Regions from separate parts of the Nonomuraea sp. NPDC050536 genome, predicted to be linked through region 1. Evidence: riboswitches for the same ligand, from Rfam matches in the RefSeq annotation. Region 1 holds a riboswitch; the other holds the start of a gene.
The links. Region 1 has a riboswitch for glycine ahead of gcvT (glycine cleavage system aminomethyltransferase GcvT). Riboswitches for the same ligand answer to the same signal wherever they lie in the genome.

Region 1 (7,069 bases):
CGGACGACCGCCTGTTCAAAGCCTTGATCACCGCCTGCTGAATTTGGGCCTTACTGGAAACCTTCTTTACTTTTAAACTTGTGGTGTGGATCTCGAGGTCCGTCACCTAAGGGTGCTGTGCGCGATAGCAGACAGCGGGAGCATCTCCAGAGCCGCCGCGACCCTGGGGATGTCACAACCGGCGATGGCCGCCCAGCTCAGGCGCATCGAGCGGCAGTTCGGTGGCGCGCTGTTCGACAGAGGCCATGACGGCGCGACGCCGACCCCGCTGGGCGAGTGGCTGCTGGCCAGGTCGAGAAGCCTGGTGCCCGCCTTCGACGAGCTGGAACGCGACGCGAAAAGGCATTCAAGCGGAGACATGATCCGCGTAGGGTGCGCGCCCACGCGGCTGGCGATCTACGTGGCCAAGAGCCTGCACCGGCTGCTCCCCGAGGCCGACATCAGGCTGCGCACCGAGCAGACCATGGACGCGCTGCCCGGGCTGCTGGCCTCCGAGCGGATCGAATTGGCCACGCTGGACGACTACCCGGGCCACGAGCTGTCGCCGCCACAGGGCGCCGCGTACGCGGTGATCGCGATCGAGCCGCTGTTCGTCGGCCTGGCCCAGGACCACCCGCTGGCCGGGCGGGAGGAGGTCGAGCTGGCCGACCTGGCCGAGGAGGACTGGGCGCAGCCGGCGCAGCTGGAGTCGGGGCCGCGCGAGCACTTTTGGGGGGCCTGCACGGAAAGCGGCTTCGCGCCGCGCCTGGCCTACGGCGTCAACCTCGAGGTGGCTCTGGACCTGATCTCCGAGGGCCGCTGCGTAGGGCTGTTCCAGGCCACCGCGCCGGCCAGGGAGCGCGTCACGCTGCGCCCGCTGAAGGACGCGCCGCTGCGCTTCCGTCACGTGCTGGGCTGGACGACGCGGGGCCCGTTCGGGGGTCAGGCCGACGATCTCGTCGAGACGGTGCGCAAGACGTACTGGGCGGAGTCGATGCGGGCGCCCGTCTATCGCGCCTGGTTGAAGCGCCACGGAAGGGCCATAGCGTGACGTTATAGGAAGTTGTTGGGTACCGCCCTCTACACGGCCTGTGAAGACTTGGGATCGACTCCACTCCGACACCCCCTGAGGAGCCAAGAGAGTGAAACCCAAGCTCAGGCTGGGGGCTGCCGCCGTGCTCGCGGTGGCCCTCTCCACCGTCTCGCTCGCCGGCGCCACGAGCGCCGGGGCGGCGAGGGCGGTGGACCCGCCATCCCCCGATCCCCGTCATAACGCGATCGCCACCTCGCAGAACCTGATAAAGGCCGACAAGGCGGCGTTACAGGCCACCGACCAGGACTCCTTCGCGCTCACCTCCAGCATCGAGGGCCCGCGCGGCCTGCAGTACCTCACCTACGGCCGCACCCACGCGGGCCTGCCGGTCTACGGCGGCGACGTGGTCGTGGCCACCGACTCCTCCGGCGCGGTCGTGCAGTCCGTCGCCTCCGGCCAGCAGAGCAGGATCGACGTCTCCACCAAGCCGGCCGTCACCGCCGTGAGGGCGGCGGTGACGGCCAGGACCCGCCTGGCCAAGGTGGCCTCCGTGGCCACGCCCACCCTGGTGATCCACGCCACGACCGCCAAGCCGCGCCTGGCCTGGGAGGTCGTCGTCACCGGCGCCGACCACCCGAGCACGCTGCACGTCTACGTGGACGCCGGGACCGGCAAGGTGATCGACCAGTGGGACGAGGTGCGTGAGGGCACCGGCAACAGCTACTACAACGGCAACCCCGTCACGATCGACACCACGCCCGCGTACACCATGCGCGACCCGAACCGCAGCGGCATCCAGTGCGGCGGGCAGAACGGCCAGCCGTACACCAAGTCCACCGACAGCTGGGGCAACGGCGGCGGCACGAACCTGGAGACCGCGTGCGTGGACGCGCTGTTCGACGTCCAGCACGAGTGGGACATGCTCAAGAACTGGCTGGGCCGCAACGGCATCAACGGCCAAGGCGGCGGCTACCCGGCCTACGTGGGGCTGAACGAGGTCAACGCCTACTGGACCGGCTCGTACGCCACCTTCGGCCACAACCAGGCCGGTAGCCAGCAGCTGACCTCGATGGACGTCGTCGGGCACGAGTTCGGCCACGGCGTCTTCCAGTTCTCCGGCGGCGGCGGCTCGGGCAGCGGCAACGAGACCGGCGGGCTCAACGAGTCGACCGGCGACATCTTCGGCGCCCTGCTCGAGCACTACGTCAACGAGCCGGCCAGCCTCGACCCGCCCGACTACCTGGTCGGCGAGGAGGTCAACCTGGCGGGCAACGGCCCGATCAGGAACATGCAGAACCCGTCGGCCACCGGCGACCCGAACTGCTACAGCTCCTCGATCCCGAGCACCGAGGTGCACGCGGCGGCCGGCCCGCAGAACCACTGGTTCTACCTGGTCGCAGAGGGTACCAACGGGAGCACCAGGTGTGACGGCGGCGCGGCGATCACCGGCATCGGCATCCAGAAGGCCGGCCAGATCTACCTGGCCGCGCTCAACACCAAGACCCTGCCGTGGACGTACGGCAAGGCCAGGGTGGCCACCCTGAACGCGGCCAAGTCGCTGTTCTCCGGGTGCAACGAGTTCAACGTGGTGAAGGCGGCATGGAGCGGTGTGAGCGTGGGCGCGCAGTCGGGCGAGCCGACCTGCACCGCGCAGCAGAACGACTTCAGCCTGGCGCTCGACCCGGCCTCCGGCACCGTCCAGCCGGGCGGCACGGCGACCACCACGGTCAGGACCACGGTGACCAGCGGCTCGGCGCAACAGATCACGCTGAGCACGGGCACGCTGCCCGCGGGCGTGACGGCCCAGCTCAACCCGCCGACGATCACGGCGGGCCAGACCTCGACGCTGACGCTGACCACCTCGGCCGGCAGCAGCGGCACGCAGTCGATCCAGGTGATCGCCACCGGCGCGAACGCCACCCACCAGGCGAACTACACCCTGCAGATCGGGCAGCCGAGCAGTGACTACTCCTTCACCGTCAGCCCGGCCTCGGCGTCGGTCCAGGCGGGGCAGTCGGCCACGGCGACGATCAGCACCCAGGTGACCGCGGGCCAGACGCAGCAGATCACGCTGTCGGCCACCAACGTGCCCAGCGGAGTGACGGTGACGTTCAACCCGCAGACGATCAACGCGGGCCAGTCGTCGACCGTCACGTTCACCACGACCGCGTCGGTGTCGCCGAACACCTACCCGATCGGGCTGAACGCCGACGGGGCCGGCGCCGACCACACGGCCACGTTCAGCCTGACGGTCAGCGGCAGCTCGCAGACCACCTGGCAGCCGTGGACCGCCTACGCGACCGGCGCGGTCGTCACCTACAACGGCGTGCAGTACCGGTGCCTGCAGGCGCACACCAGCCAGCCGGACTGGACGCCGCCCGCCGTACCGGCGCTCTGGCAGCCGATCTAATCCCGTGAGCTGGGGCGGCCGTTCACTCCGGGGCGGCCGCCCCCTTTTCGTGTGAGGACTCATGAGAATCAAACTCGTCGCGTCGGCGCTGGCGCTGGCGGCGACCTCGCTCGCGCCCGTCGCCGATCCGTCCACGCCACCGGACGTCCCGGTGGCGAACGTGCAGGCCCACCTCAGCCAGCTGCAGACGATCGCCTCGCAGAACGGCGGAAACCGGGCCTCGGGCCGGTCCGGCTTCACCGCCTCGATCAACTACGTCAAGGGCAAGCTGGACGCCGCCGGGTTCACCACCCGCGTGCAGAGCTTCAGCGGCGGCAGCAACCTGATCGCCGACTGGCCGGGCGGCCCCGCCAACCAGACCGTGATGCTCGGCGCGCACCTCGACAGCGTCTCGGCCGGGCCCGGCATCAACGACAACGGATCCGGCTCGGCCAGCCTGCTCGAGATCGCGCTGACCCTGGCCGCGACCAGGCCCACGCTCACCAAGCACGTGCGCTTCGGCTGGTGGGGAGCCGAAGAGCAGGGCATGGTGGGCTCGCGTTACTACGTGCAGAGCGGCGGCGCGAGCGGCGTGGAGGTGTACCTCAACTTCGACATGGTCGCCTCGCCCAACGCCGGCTACTTCGTCTACGACGACGATCCCGCGCTGCAGCGGCTGTTCAACGACTACTACGGCACGCTCGGCCTGCAGACCGAGCCGGAGGACGAGGGCGACGGCCGCAGCGACCACGCCTCGTTCAAGAACGCCGGCGTCAGGGTGGGCGGCGTCGCCGCGGGCGCCGACTACATCAAGACCTCCGCGGAGGTCGCCAAGTGGGGCGGTACGGCGGGCCAGCCGTTCGACCGGTGCTACCACAGCTCGTGTGACAGCTACCCGGCCAACATCAACGTCACGGCGCTGGACCGCAACACCGACGCCACCGCCTACGTGCTGTGGAAGCTGGCCGTGGGCGCGGGCACGCCCGACTACTCCGTCTCGGTGAACCCGGCCTCGGCCACGGTCCAGCCCGGGCAGTCGGCCACCACCACGCTGAGCTCGTCCGGGCAGGGACAGACCATCTCCCTGTCGGCCACGAACTTACCCTCCGGTGTGAGCGTGACCTTCAATCCGCAGACGATCACGGCGGGCCAGTCGTCCACCGTGACCATCGCCACCACCAGCGGCGTCACGCCGAACACCTACACGATCGGCCTGGGCGACCCCGGCCACTCGGCGCCCTTCGCACTGACGGTGAGCGGCGGCCAGGGCACCACCTGGCAGCCGTGGACCGCCTACGCGACCGGCGCGACCGTCACCTACAACGGCGTCCAGTACCGATGCCTGCAGGCGCACACCTCGCAACCCGACTGGGAGCCACCCAACGTCCCCGCCTTATGGCAGCGGTCGTAGCACACTCGACAGCACCACGAGCCCGACGCCGTACCCAGCGTCGAGCTCGTGCTGCTTTTCCCGACCGGCTCGCCGCTCTACATCGCTGCGGGTGGTCGCCGTCTCGATCGTCGCCGCCCGCTACCTCAGCAGGCGGCTCCGCCTACCACCCACCCCCTTGCTGGTCCTGCTCGGCCTGCTGCTCGGCGCGCTGCCGTTCGTGCCCTCGGTCCGGCTGGATCCGGCGTTCGTGCTGACCGTCCTGATCCCGCCGCTGATCTACCAGCACGCCGCGGAACGCTCCGCCCCGCGCGAGGCCCGCGCCGACTGGGGCGCGATCGCGATGCTCGGCGTCGGGCTCACGCTGCTGTCGGCCGCCGTCGCCGGCCTGGTCGCGCACCTGCTGCTCCCGGAGCTGCCGTGGGCGGCCGCGCTGGCGCTCGGTGCCGCGCTCGCCCCGACCGAGGCCCGCGCGCTCGAACGTCTGGGCGCTCCCGAGCGGCTCACCACGCTGCTGCGCGGCGAGAGCCTCGTCAACGAGGGCGTCGCGGTGGTGCTGTTCGCGATCGCGCTGGAGCAGCTGTCCAGGCCGGTGACCGTACCGCATGCCGCCCTGCAGATCGCGGGGGCGATCGCCGGCGGGGCGCTGGTGGGGCTCGCGGTCGGTCTCGCCCTCCTCACCTCGTGCCCGGCCTTCGCGGCCGCCGACCGAGGAGGAGGCGCAGGCCAGGCGGGTGGCCGCCTCGGCCGCGATGCGGCGCCTGGACCAGGTCGCGCCCGAACACGACGCCACCCAGGTGTGGGGCCAGCGCCAGGTCGTCACCATCGAGGCCCACGGCCACTCCACGGAACTGCGGCGCGAGGTGGCCAAGGCGCAGCGCGACAGCCTCAACCGCCAGTACGCGGAAGGCCGGATCGGCGCCCCCACCCTCCACCGCCTCACCGAGGAGATCGACCTCCGCGACCCCCACGCCACCCGCCGCCCCTGACCATGGGAGGGCGGCCGTCCCGGGGGAGGCGGTGGCGGCGGCCCTGCCGTACCAGAGAAGCCCTAGAGCTGTCAGGCCGAATCCGCGCTAGGCTGGCGGGGACACCGTCGAAGCCGTGCGGGAGAGCGTCCTGACACCCGGTCAGGGCCCCTGAAGGAGCAAGCCCTCCCCGCGAACCTCTCAAGGCAAAGGACCGCACGGGCGAGGTGACCTCTGGAAAGCAGGCCTGTCACAGGCCTCGCCGAAGGTGAAAGTCCGGCAAAACCCGGGCGAAGCTCTCAGGCAACGATGACAGAGGGGGAGGATCCTGGCATCCGACCCTGCCCTGAGGTGCGAAACGACATGTCCCGACCGACACCGCTGCGAGACGTACACGAGAGTCTCGGCGCCACGCTCACCGACTTCGCCGGCTGGCTGATGCCGCTGCGCTACGGCAGCGAGTCCGCCGAGCACACCGCGGTCCGCCAGGCGGCCGGGCTCTTCGACCTGTCGCACATGGGCGAGATCTTCGTGACCGGCCCGCAGGCCGCGCTGGCGCTGGACTACGCGCTGGTCGGCCACCTGTCCGCGCTGACGCCGGGCCGGGCGCGCTACACCATGATCGTCAATCCCGGGGGCGGGGTGATCGACGACCTCATCGTCTACCGGCTCCAGGACGACGAGTTCATGGTGGTGGCAAACGCCTCCAACTACGAAAAAGTCGCTGATGAACTGGTAAATCGGACGAAGGACTTCGACGCCACGGTCGAGGACCGCTCCGACCAGTACGCGCTGATCGCCGTCCAGGGCCCGAGGGCGCAGGAGATCCTGTCCCAGCTCACCGACGCCGACCTGGAGAACCTCAAGTACTACGCGGGCCTGCCCGGCGTGGTCGACGGGCGGCAGGCGCTCATCGCGCGCACCGGTTACACCGGTGAGGACGGGTTCGAGCTGTTCGTGGCCAACCAGGACGCCGTCCCGCTCTGGGAGGCGCTCACCCGCATCGGCACACCGTACGGGATGATCCCCGCGGGGCTGTCGGCCAGGGACACGCTCAGGCTGGAGGCGGGCATGCCGCTGTACGGCAACGAGCTGAACACGGAGCTGACCCCGTTCGACGCGGGACTGGGACGAGTGGTGAAATTCGACAAGCCCGGAGACTTCGTCGGCAGGGCGGCGCTGGAGGCGGTCAAGGAAACCCCGCCCAGGCGTCGGCTGGTCGGCCTGGTCGCCCAGGGCCGCCGGGTGCCGCGCCACGGTTACCCGGTCACCAAGGACGGCACCGTCGTCGGCGAGGTCACCAGCGGTGC
Region 2 (7,069 bases), on a different contig from region 1:
GCGGCCAGCGCAGCCTGTTCGGCCCGCGCGGCGTCAGCGGCCTGGTCAACGTGGAGATCACCCCGGAGCTGTGCGTCCGCCTGGCCAGCGCCTACGCCACCACGCTGAAGAAGGGCGAGAGCGTCGTCACCTCCCGCGACTCCTCGCTGGCCGCGCGGGCGCTCAAGCGGGCCGTGATCAGCGCGCTGACGGCCGGCGCCATCAACGTGCTCGACCTGGAGGCCGCGCCGCTGCCCGTGGCCCGCTTCCACACCGCCCGCGAGTCGGCCTCCGGCGGCATCGCGCTGCGCACCACGGCCGGCGACCCGCAGAGCGTCGACATCATCGTCATGGACCCCCGCGGCGCCGACCTGCCGCCCACCGCCCAGCGCAAGCTCGAGCGCGTCTTCTCCCGCCAGGAGTTCCGCCGAGCCTTCCCCGGCGAGATCGCCGAGCTCACCTACCCGGCCCGCATCGTCGAGGACTACGCCCACGAGCTGCTGCGCCGCATCGACATGACGGGCGTGCGGGACATGAAGGTCGTCGTCGACTGCGCGGGAGGCACCTCCTCGCTGGTGCTGCCCACCCTGCTCGGCCGCGTCGGCATCGAGGTGCTCACCGTCAACGCCCGCCTGGACGACATCTCGCCCACCGAGACCCTCGCCGAGCGCCGCCGCGACCTGCAGCGCCTGTCGGAGCTCGTCAGCTCTTCGCGCGCCGCCTTCGGCGTCCGCTTCGACCCCGTCGGCGAGCGGATCGCGCTGGTGGACGAGATGGGCCAGCTCATCGGCGAGGAACGTGCCCTGCTCGTCGTCCTCGACCTGGTCGCCGCCGAGCGCCGCGGCGGCCGCGTCGCGCTGCCCGTCACCACCACCCGCGTCGCCGAGCAGGTCTGCCGCTTCCACGGCGTGCAGGTCGAATGGACCTCCACCGCACTGAACGCCCTCACCTCCGCCGCCGAGGGCGACGACATGATCTTCGCCGCCGACGGCGCGGGCGGCTTCATCGTGCCGGAGTTCAGCCCCGGCGTCGACGGGCTGGCGGCCTTCATGCGCCTGCTCGGCCTGGTGGCGCGCACGAGGCTGTCGCTCAGCCAGATCGACGCCCGCATCCCCGAGGCCAAACTCCTCAAACGCACGGTCCCCACGCCGTGGGCGGCCAAGGGCGCGGTCATGCGCTCGGTCATCGAGGCCGCCGAAGCCGAAGGCCACCGTGTCGACACCACGGACGGCGTCCGCATCGCCGCCCAGGACGGCAGCTGGGTCCTCATCCTGCCCGCCGCCGGCGACCCCGTCACCGCCCTCTGGGCCGAGGCCCAGGACGTCGACTCCGCCCAATCCCTCCTCGAGCGCTGGGCCCGGATCGTCGAGCACGCGTCTGGACATTGATGTCGTACGGCGAGCCGCCGCCACCGGCCGCCCCTCGTACTTCGGCTGAGGGCCCGCGACCGGCGCTCACGGCGAGTCGGTGCCGCTTGCCCGCCGCCACGGCGATCCGTTCTCCGGGCACCACGGTCCCCCTGGCCCGCCGTACATCGCTCCGTACGACCTCCTCCTCGCCCGACCCCGGCGCGGAAAGCGCCGTACCGCTCTCCTGGAGCACCCGATTCTTTGGGGATGGCCGGGGGCGTGGAGAGGCTCCAGGGGAGGCTGTAGGGCTGCTGAGGGCTCGTGGGAGGGGTGGAGTTGGGGGTGGTGGTCAGGCGGCCTGAGAGGCGCCTGGCGGAGGGCGTGACGCTGAGTAGTCGGGAAGCGGGCGTAAGGGGCCGGGGACTTGTGGCGGACAGGGGGATGAAAGACAGCCGGAACGTGAATAAGATCAATGCCGAGAGAGAGCGGTGCGGATGGACCCGGGACAGCGGCGGCGGTAACTTTGTCACCGTCCAAGCCGTCGCGCGGCGCCCCGCCTTGACCTTTCTCGCTGATCAGCGTAAGTTGCGGCATTCGCAAACTTGAAGAGCGAAGCGAGGCGCGCCAAAGCACCGTTGCCGCGTCTTCGCGGTAGGAGGCCGAGCCGATCGATGCCGAGCGTCTACTGCACGCAGTGCGGGCACGCCAACCCCGAGGATGCCCGTTTCTGTTCCCGGTGTGGTTCACCGCTGACCAGGTCCGAGGTCGCGGGGGACACGACGTCGACGATCTCCGTCGCGGGAATCGAGGCATACGAGGCTGAGACGGGGGACATGCTCCTGGCGGAGCGGGCTCTGGTCGAGCAGTTGCCGCCCGGCGCGGCGTTGCTGACCGTGACCAGGGGCCCCAACCAGGGCAGCCGCTTCCGGCTCGACAAGGAGCTGACGACCACCGGGCGCCACCCGGAGAGCGACATCTTCCTGGACGACATCACCGTCTCCCGACGCCACGTGGAGTTCTACCGTCACCCCGGCGGCGTGTTCTCCGTGCGCGACGTGGGCAGCCTCAACGGCACCTACGTCAACAGGGAGCGCATCGAGGAGGTCGGACTGCACTCCGGCGACGAGGTGCAGATCGGCAAGTTCCGCCTCCTGTTCCTGCAGCGGAGCAACGCCCAGGCATGAGTGCTCAGGCGGCGCGCTCGCACATGAGCATCGGGGAGGTGCTCGCCCTGCTCCAAGGCGAGTTCCCCGACGTCACCATCTCCAAGATCCGATTCCTGGAGGGTGAGGGGCTCATCGAGCCTGAGCGCAGCCCGTCCGGCTACCGCAAGTTCACCCACCTGCACGTGGAGCAGCTGCGCTTCATCCTGACCGAGCAGCGCGACCACTATCTGCCGCTGCGGGTGATCAAGGACAAGATGGCCGAGTCGTTCGGCCGCCCGCACGCCGTACAGCAGGCCATGGAGATCCGCCTCAGCCGCGAGGAGTTGCTCGAGGCGGCGGGGCTCGACGAGGAGACACTCGCCGAGCTGGAGGACTACGGCCTGCTGGAGGCCAAGGCCCGCCGCTACGACGAGGAGGCGCTGAAGATCGCCCGCAGCGTCGGCGCCCTGGCGCGGTTCGGCCTGCACCCGCGCCATCTGCGCGCCGTCAAGGCCGCCGCCGAGCGCGAGACCGGCCTGGTCGAGCAGACCGTGGCCCCGATTCTGAAACGCCGCGCCCCCGGCGCCATCGGCGAAGCCGACGAAGTGGCCAGGGAACTGTCGGGCCTGCTGCTCGACCTGCACGCCGCGCTCGTGCGAACGGGCGTCGGGAGCGTTCTGGGCCGATGAGGCGGCGGGACCCCGCACGGTGTTACGTTGAAATGCAGAAGAACCGGGTCACATGGCCAGTCGGGAGCAGCCCGTGTTGCAGATGGAGGTCGTGGGTGTTCGCGTAGAGATGCCCACAAATCAACCAATCGTTCTGCTGAAGGAGGCACACGGGGAGCGGTTCCTGCCCATCTGGATCGGTATGACCGAGGCGACCGCGATCGCGCTCGCTCAAGCCGAGGAGCCACCTCCGCGGCCCCTGACGCATGATCTGTTCAGAGACGTTCTCAGCGCGCTCGGCGTAGGCCTGCGCGCCGTCAACATCGTCGCCCTGCGCGACGGCATCTTCTTCGCCGACCTGGTCTTCTCCAACGGGGTCGAGGTCAGCGCCAGGCCGTCGGACTCCATCGCGCTTGCACTCCGCACCGGTGCGCGCATCTTCGCCAGCGAGGAGGTCGTCCAGGAGGCCGGAGTGGTCATCCCTGACGACCAGGAGGAAGAGGTGGAGAAGTTCAAGGAGTTCCTTGACACGATCACTCCAGAAGACTTTGGCAGGGCGGGGTAGGTATTTCAGTGCATTTACGCTTCACGACGCGCCGGGCGGGATCGTTGACTGTGCATGGTCACGGTCCTACGGTGCAAGTGAAACCCGTGGTCGCGCATTACAAACCCCCAGATCAGGCCACGGGATGAGAGAAAGCCGGAGGTCCGCGTGGCGGTCAGCAGCGGCGAGGGAAAGACGGCCGGCCAGGAAGATCCGGTGCGGCGTGAGAGTGCGCGGCAGCGTGCCGGAGAGCAGGGCCTGCTCTTCGACGAGCAGCCTGCGACACTGCCCGATGACATCGGATACCGCGGCCCGACGGCCTGCGCGGCGGCCGGCATCACCTACAGGCAGCTGGACTACTGGGCGCGCACCGGCCTGGTCGAGCCCACGATAAGAGCCGCCCAGGGCTCCGGCTCGCAACGCCTGTACAGCTTCAGGGACATCCTGGTGCTCAAGGTGGTCAAGCGCCTGCTCGACACCGGGGTCTCGCTCCAGCAGATCCGCACCGCCGTCCAGCACCTGCGCGATCGCGGGGTGGGAGACCTCGCGCAGATCACGCTCATGAGCGACGGCGTCAGCGTCTACGAGTGCACCTCGGCCGACGAGGTGATAGACCTGCTCCAGGGCGGCCAGGGCGTGTTCGGCATCGCGCTCGGCAGGGTCTGGCGCGAGGTCGAGGGATCCCTCGCGGAGCTGCCGGGGGAACGGGCGGCGGTCGAGGACGACGTCCCGGCCGACCATCCCGCTGACGAACTCGCGCGCCGCCGGCGCGCCCGGCGCATAGGGTAGAGGCACAAATGCCACGACCTGCGATGGACCGGTTAACACGGTTCATCGTAGTAATCTAGGAACATAACGGCTGACGACCCCGTGCGGGAGAGTCCCCGGCCGCAACCGGGGCGCCGAAGGAGCAACCCTCCCCGGAATCTCTCAGGCATCCCGTACCGCTCGGGCGAGGCAACTCTGGAAAGCGGGCGCGTCCGCCAGACGTGTCTCACCGACGGTGCAAGCCCCTCACATGGGTGAAGCTCTCAGGTCCCGATGACAGAGGGGGAGAACCGTCCGCGCGCCGGTCTCCACTGCCTCGGGAGTCATCATGACCGATTTGACAGCACCGCCGTTCGCCACCAGGCACATCGGCCCCAACGCCGACGAGCAACAGCGCATGCTCGAGGCCGTCGGCTTCGAGACCGTCGCGGACCTGGTAGCGGTGGCCGTGCCCGAGGCCATCAGGGCCAAGGACCGACTCAAACTGCCCGCCGCCGCCAGTGAGACCGAGGCGATCACCGAGCTGCGTGCCCTGGCCGGCCGCAACCGGGTCATGACCTCCATGATCGGCCTGGGCTACCACGACACGATCACCCCCGCGGTCATCCGCCGCAACCTGCTGGAGAACCCGGGCTGGTACACCGCCTACACGCCCTACCAGCCGGAGATCTCGCAGGGCCGCCTGGAGGCGCTGCTCAACTTCCAGACCGTCGTCTCCGACCTCACGGGCCTGGACGTCGCCGGCGCCTCCCTGCTGGACGAGGGTACGGCCGCCGCCGAGGCGATGACGCTGGCGCACCGGGCCGGCAAGTCCAAGAGCGACGTGTTCGTCGTGGACGCCGACGCCCTGCCGCAGACCAAGGCCGTGCTGGCCACCCGCGCCGAGCCGCTGGGCATCGAGCTGGTCTACTCCGACCTCGAGGGCGAGCTGCCCGAGTGCTTCGCCGTGCTCGTGCAGTACCCGGGCGCCTCCGGCCGGGTCAGGGACTTCCGCCGCATCGCCGAGCAGGCGCACGCCGCCGGCGCGCTGGTCGTGGCCGCCGCCGACCTGCTCGCGCTGACCCTGCTGGCCACGCCGGGCGAGCTCGGCGCCGACATCGCGATCGGCTCCTCCCAGCGCTTCGGCGTGCCGTTCGGCTTCGGCGGCCCGCACGCCGCCTACATGTCGGTACGCGAGGGCCTGCAGCGCCAGCTGCCCGGCCGTCTGGTCGGCGTCTCCCTCGACGCCGACGGCGCGCCCGCCTACCGGCTGGCCCTGCAGACCCGCGAGCAGCACATCCGCCGCGAGAAGGCCACCAGCAACATCTGCACCGCCCAGGTCCTGCTGGCCAACATCGCCGGCATGTACGCCGTCTACCACGGGCCCGACGGGCTGCGCCGCATCGCCCGCCGTACTCACCGCATGGCCGTGACGCTGGCCGCTGCCCTGCGCGCGGGCAAGGTCGAGGTCGCGCACGGCGAGTTCTTCGACACCGTGCTGGCCCGCGTGCCCGGCAGGGCCGCCGAGGTCGTGGCCGGCGCCGCCGAGCGCGGCATCAACCTGTGGCGGGTCGACGACGACCACGTGTCGATCTCCTGCGACGAGAAGACCGAGCTCGCCCACCTGGAGCAGGTCGCCGCCGCCTTCGGCGTGGCCGTCTCCCTGACGGACCTGGCCGAGCAGGACGCGCTGCCGGCCTCGCTGGCGCGCGAGTCGGACTTCCTGACCCACCCGGTCTTCCACACCCACCACTCCGAGACCGCGATGCTGCGCTACCTGCGCAAGCTGCAGGACAAGGACATCGCGCTCGACCGGTCGATGATCCCGCTCGGCTCCTGCACGATGAAGCTGAACGCCACCACGGAGATGGAGCCCATCACCTGGCCGGAGTTCGCCTCGATCCACCCGTTCGCGCCCGAGGAGCAGACCGCCGGCTACCGCGAGCTGATCGAGACGCTGGAGGACTGGCTGGCCGAGGTCACCGGCTACGACGCGGTCTCCATCCAGCCCAACGCCGGCTCGCAGGGCGAGTTCGCCGGGCTGCTGGCCATCCGCGCCTACCACCAGGCCAGCGGCCATGGCGAGCGTGACATCTGCCTCATCCCGTCCAGCGCGCACGGCACCAACGCCGCCAGCGCCGTCATGGCCGGCCTCCGGGTCGTGGTCGTGGCCTGCGACGACGAGGGCAACGTGGACCTCGCCGACCTCGACGCCAAGATCGCCAAGCACCGTGACACGCTCGCCGCGATCATGGTGACCTACCCGTCGACGCACGGCGTCTACGAGGAGAGCATCACCGAGGTCTGCGCCAAGGTGCACGAGGCCGGCGGCCAGGTCTACGTCGACGGCGCCAACCTCAACGCGCTGGTCGGCCTGGCCAAGCCGGGCGAGTTCGGCGCCGACGTCTCCCACCTGAACCTGCACAAGACCTTCTGCATCCCGCACGGCGGCGGCGGTCCCGGCGTCGGGCCGGTCGCGGTGCGGGCGCACCTGGCCGCGTTCCTGCCCGGGCGGGGCACCGGTTCCGTCTCGGCCGCGCCGTACGGGTCCGCGGGGATCCTGCCGATCTCGTGGGCCTACGTCCGGATGATGGGCAGCGACGGGCTGACCGCGGCGACCGAGCAGGCGATCCTGTC

Region 2: another riboswitch for glycine. It lies ahead of gcvP (aminomethyl-transferring glycine dehydrogenase); the one in region 1 lies ahead of gcvT (glycine cleavage system aminomethyltransferase GcvT).

Annotation. Positions count from the first base shown of each region.
Region 1 covers NZ_JBITHD010000017.1:230,157-237,225, forward strand. The annotation lists gene ACIBHX_RS38245 (gamma-glutamyl-gamma-aminobutyrate hydrolase family protein) at 1-41, shown strand, start outside; gene ACIBHX_RS38250 (LysR family transcriptional regulator) at 86-1,030, shown strand; gene ACIBHX_RS38255 (M4 family metallopeptidase) at 1,122-3,422, shown strand; gene ACIBHX_RS38260 (M28 family peptidase) at 3,484-4,812, shown strand; partial or broken gene ACIBHX_RS38265 (cation:proton antiporter) at 4,904-5,401, shown strand; gene ACIBHX_RS38270 (hypothetical protein) at 5,544-5,780, shown strand; glycine riboswitch at 5,889-5,986, shown strand; gene gcvT (glycine cleavage system aminomethyltransferase GcvT) at 6,123-7,069, shown strand, end outside.
Region 2 covers NZ_JBITHD010000004.1:332,456-339,524, reverse strand. The annotation lists gene ACIBHX_RS14770 (sugar phosphate nucleotidyltransferase) at 1-1,367, shown strand, start outside; gene ACIBHX_RS14765 (FHA domain-containing protein) at 2,000-2,512, shown strand; gene ACIBHX_RS14760 (MerR family transcriptional regulator) at 2,509-3,162, shown strand; gene ACIBHX_RS14755 (bifunctional nuclease family protein) at 3,236-3,706, shown strand; gene ACIBHX_RS14750 (MerR family transcriptional regulator) at 3,854-4,474, shown strand; glycine riboswitch at 4,549-4,642, shown strand; gene gcvP (aminomethyl-transferring glycine dehydrogenase) at 4,782-7,069, shown strand, end outside.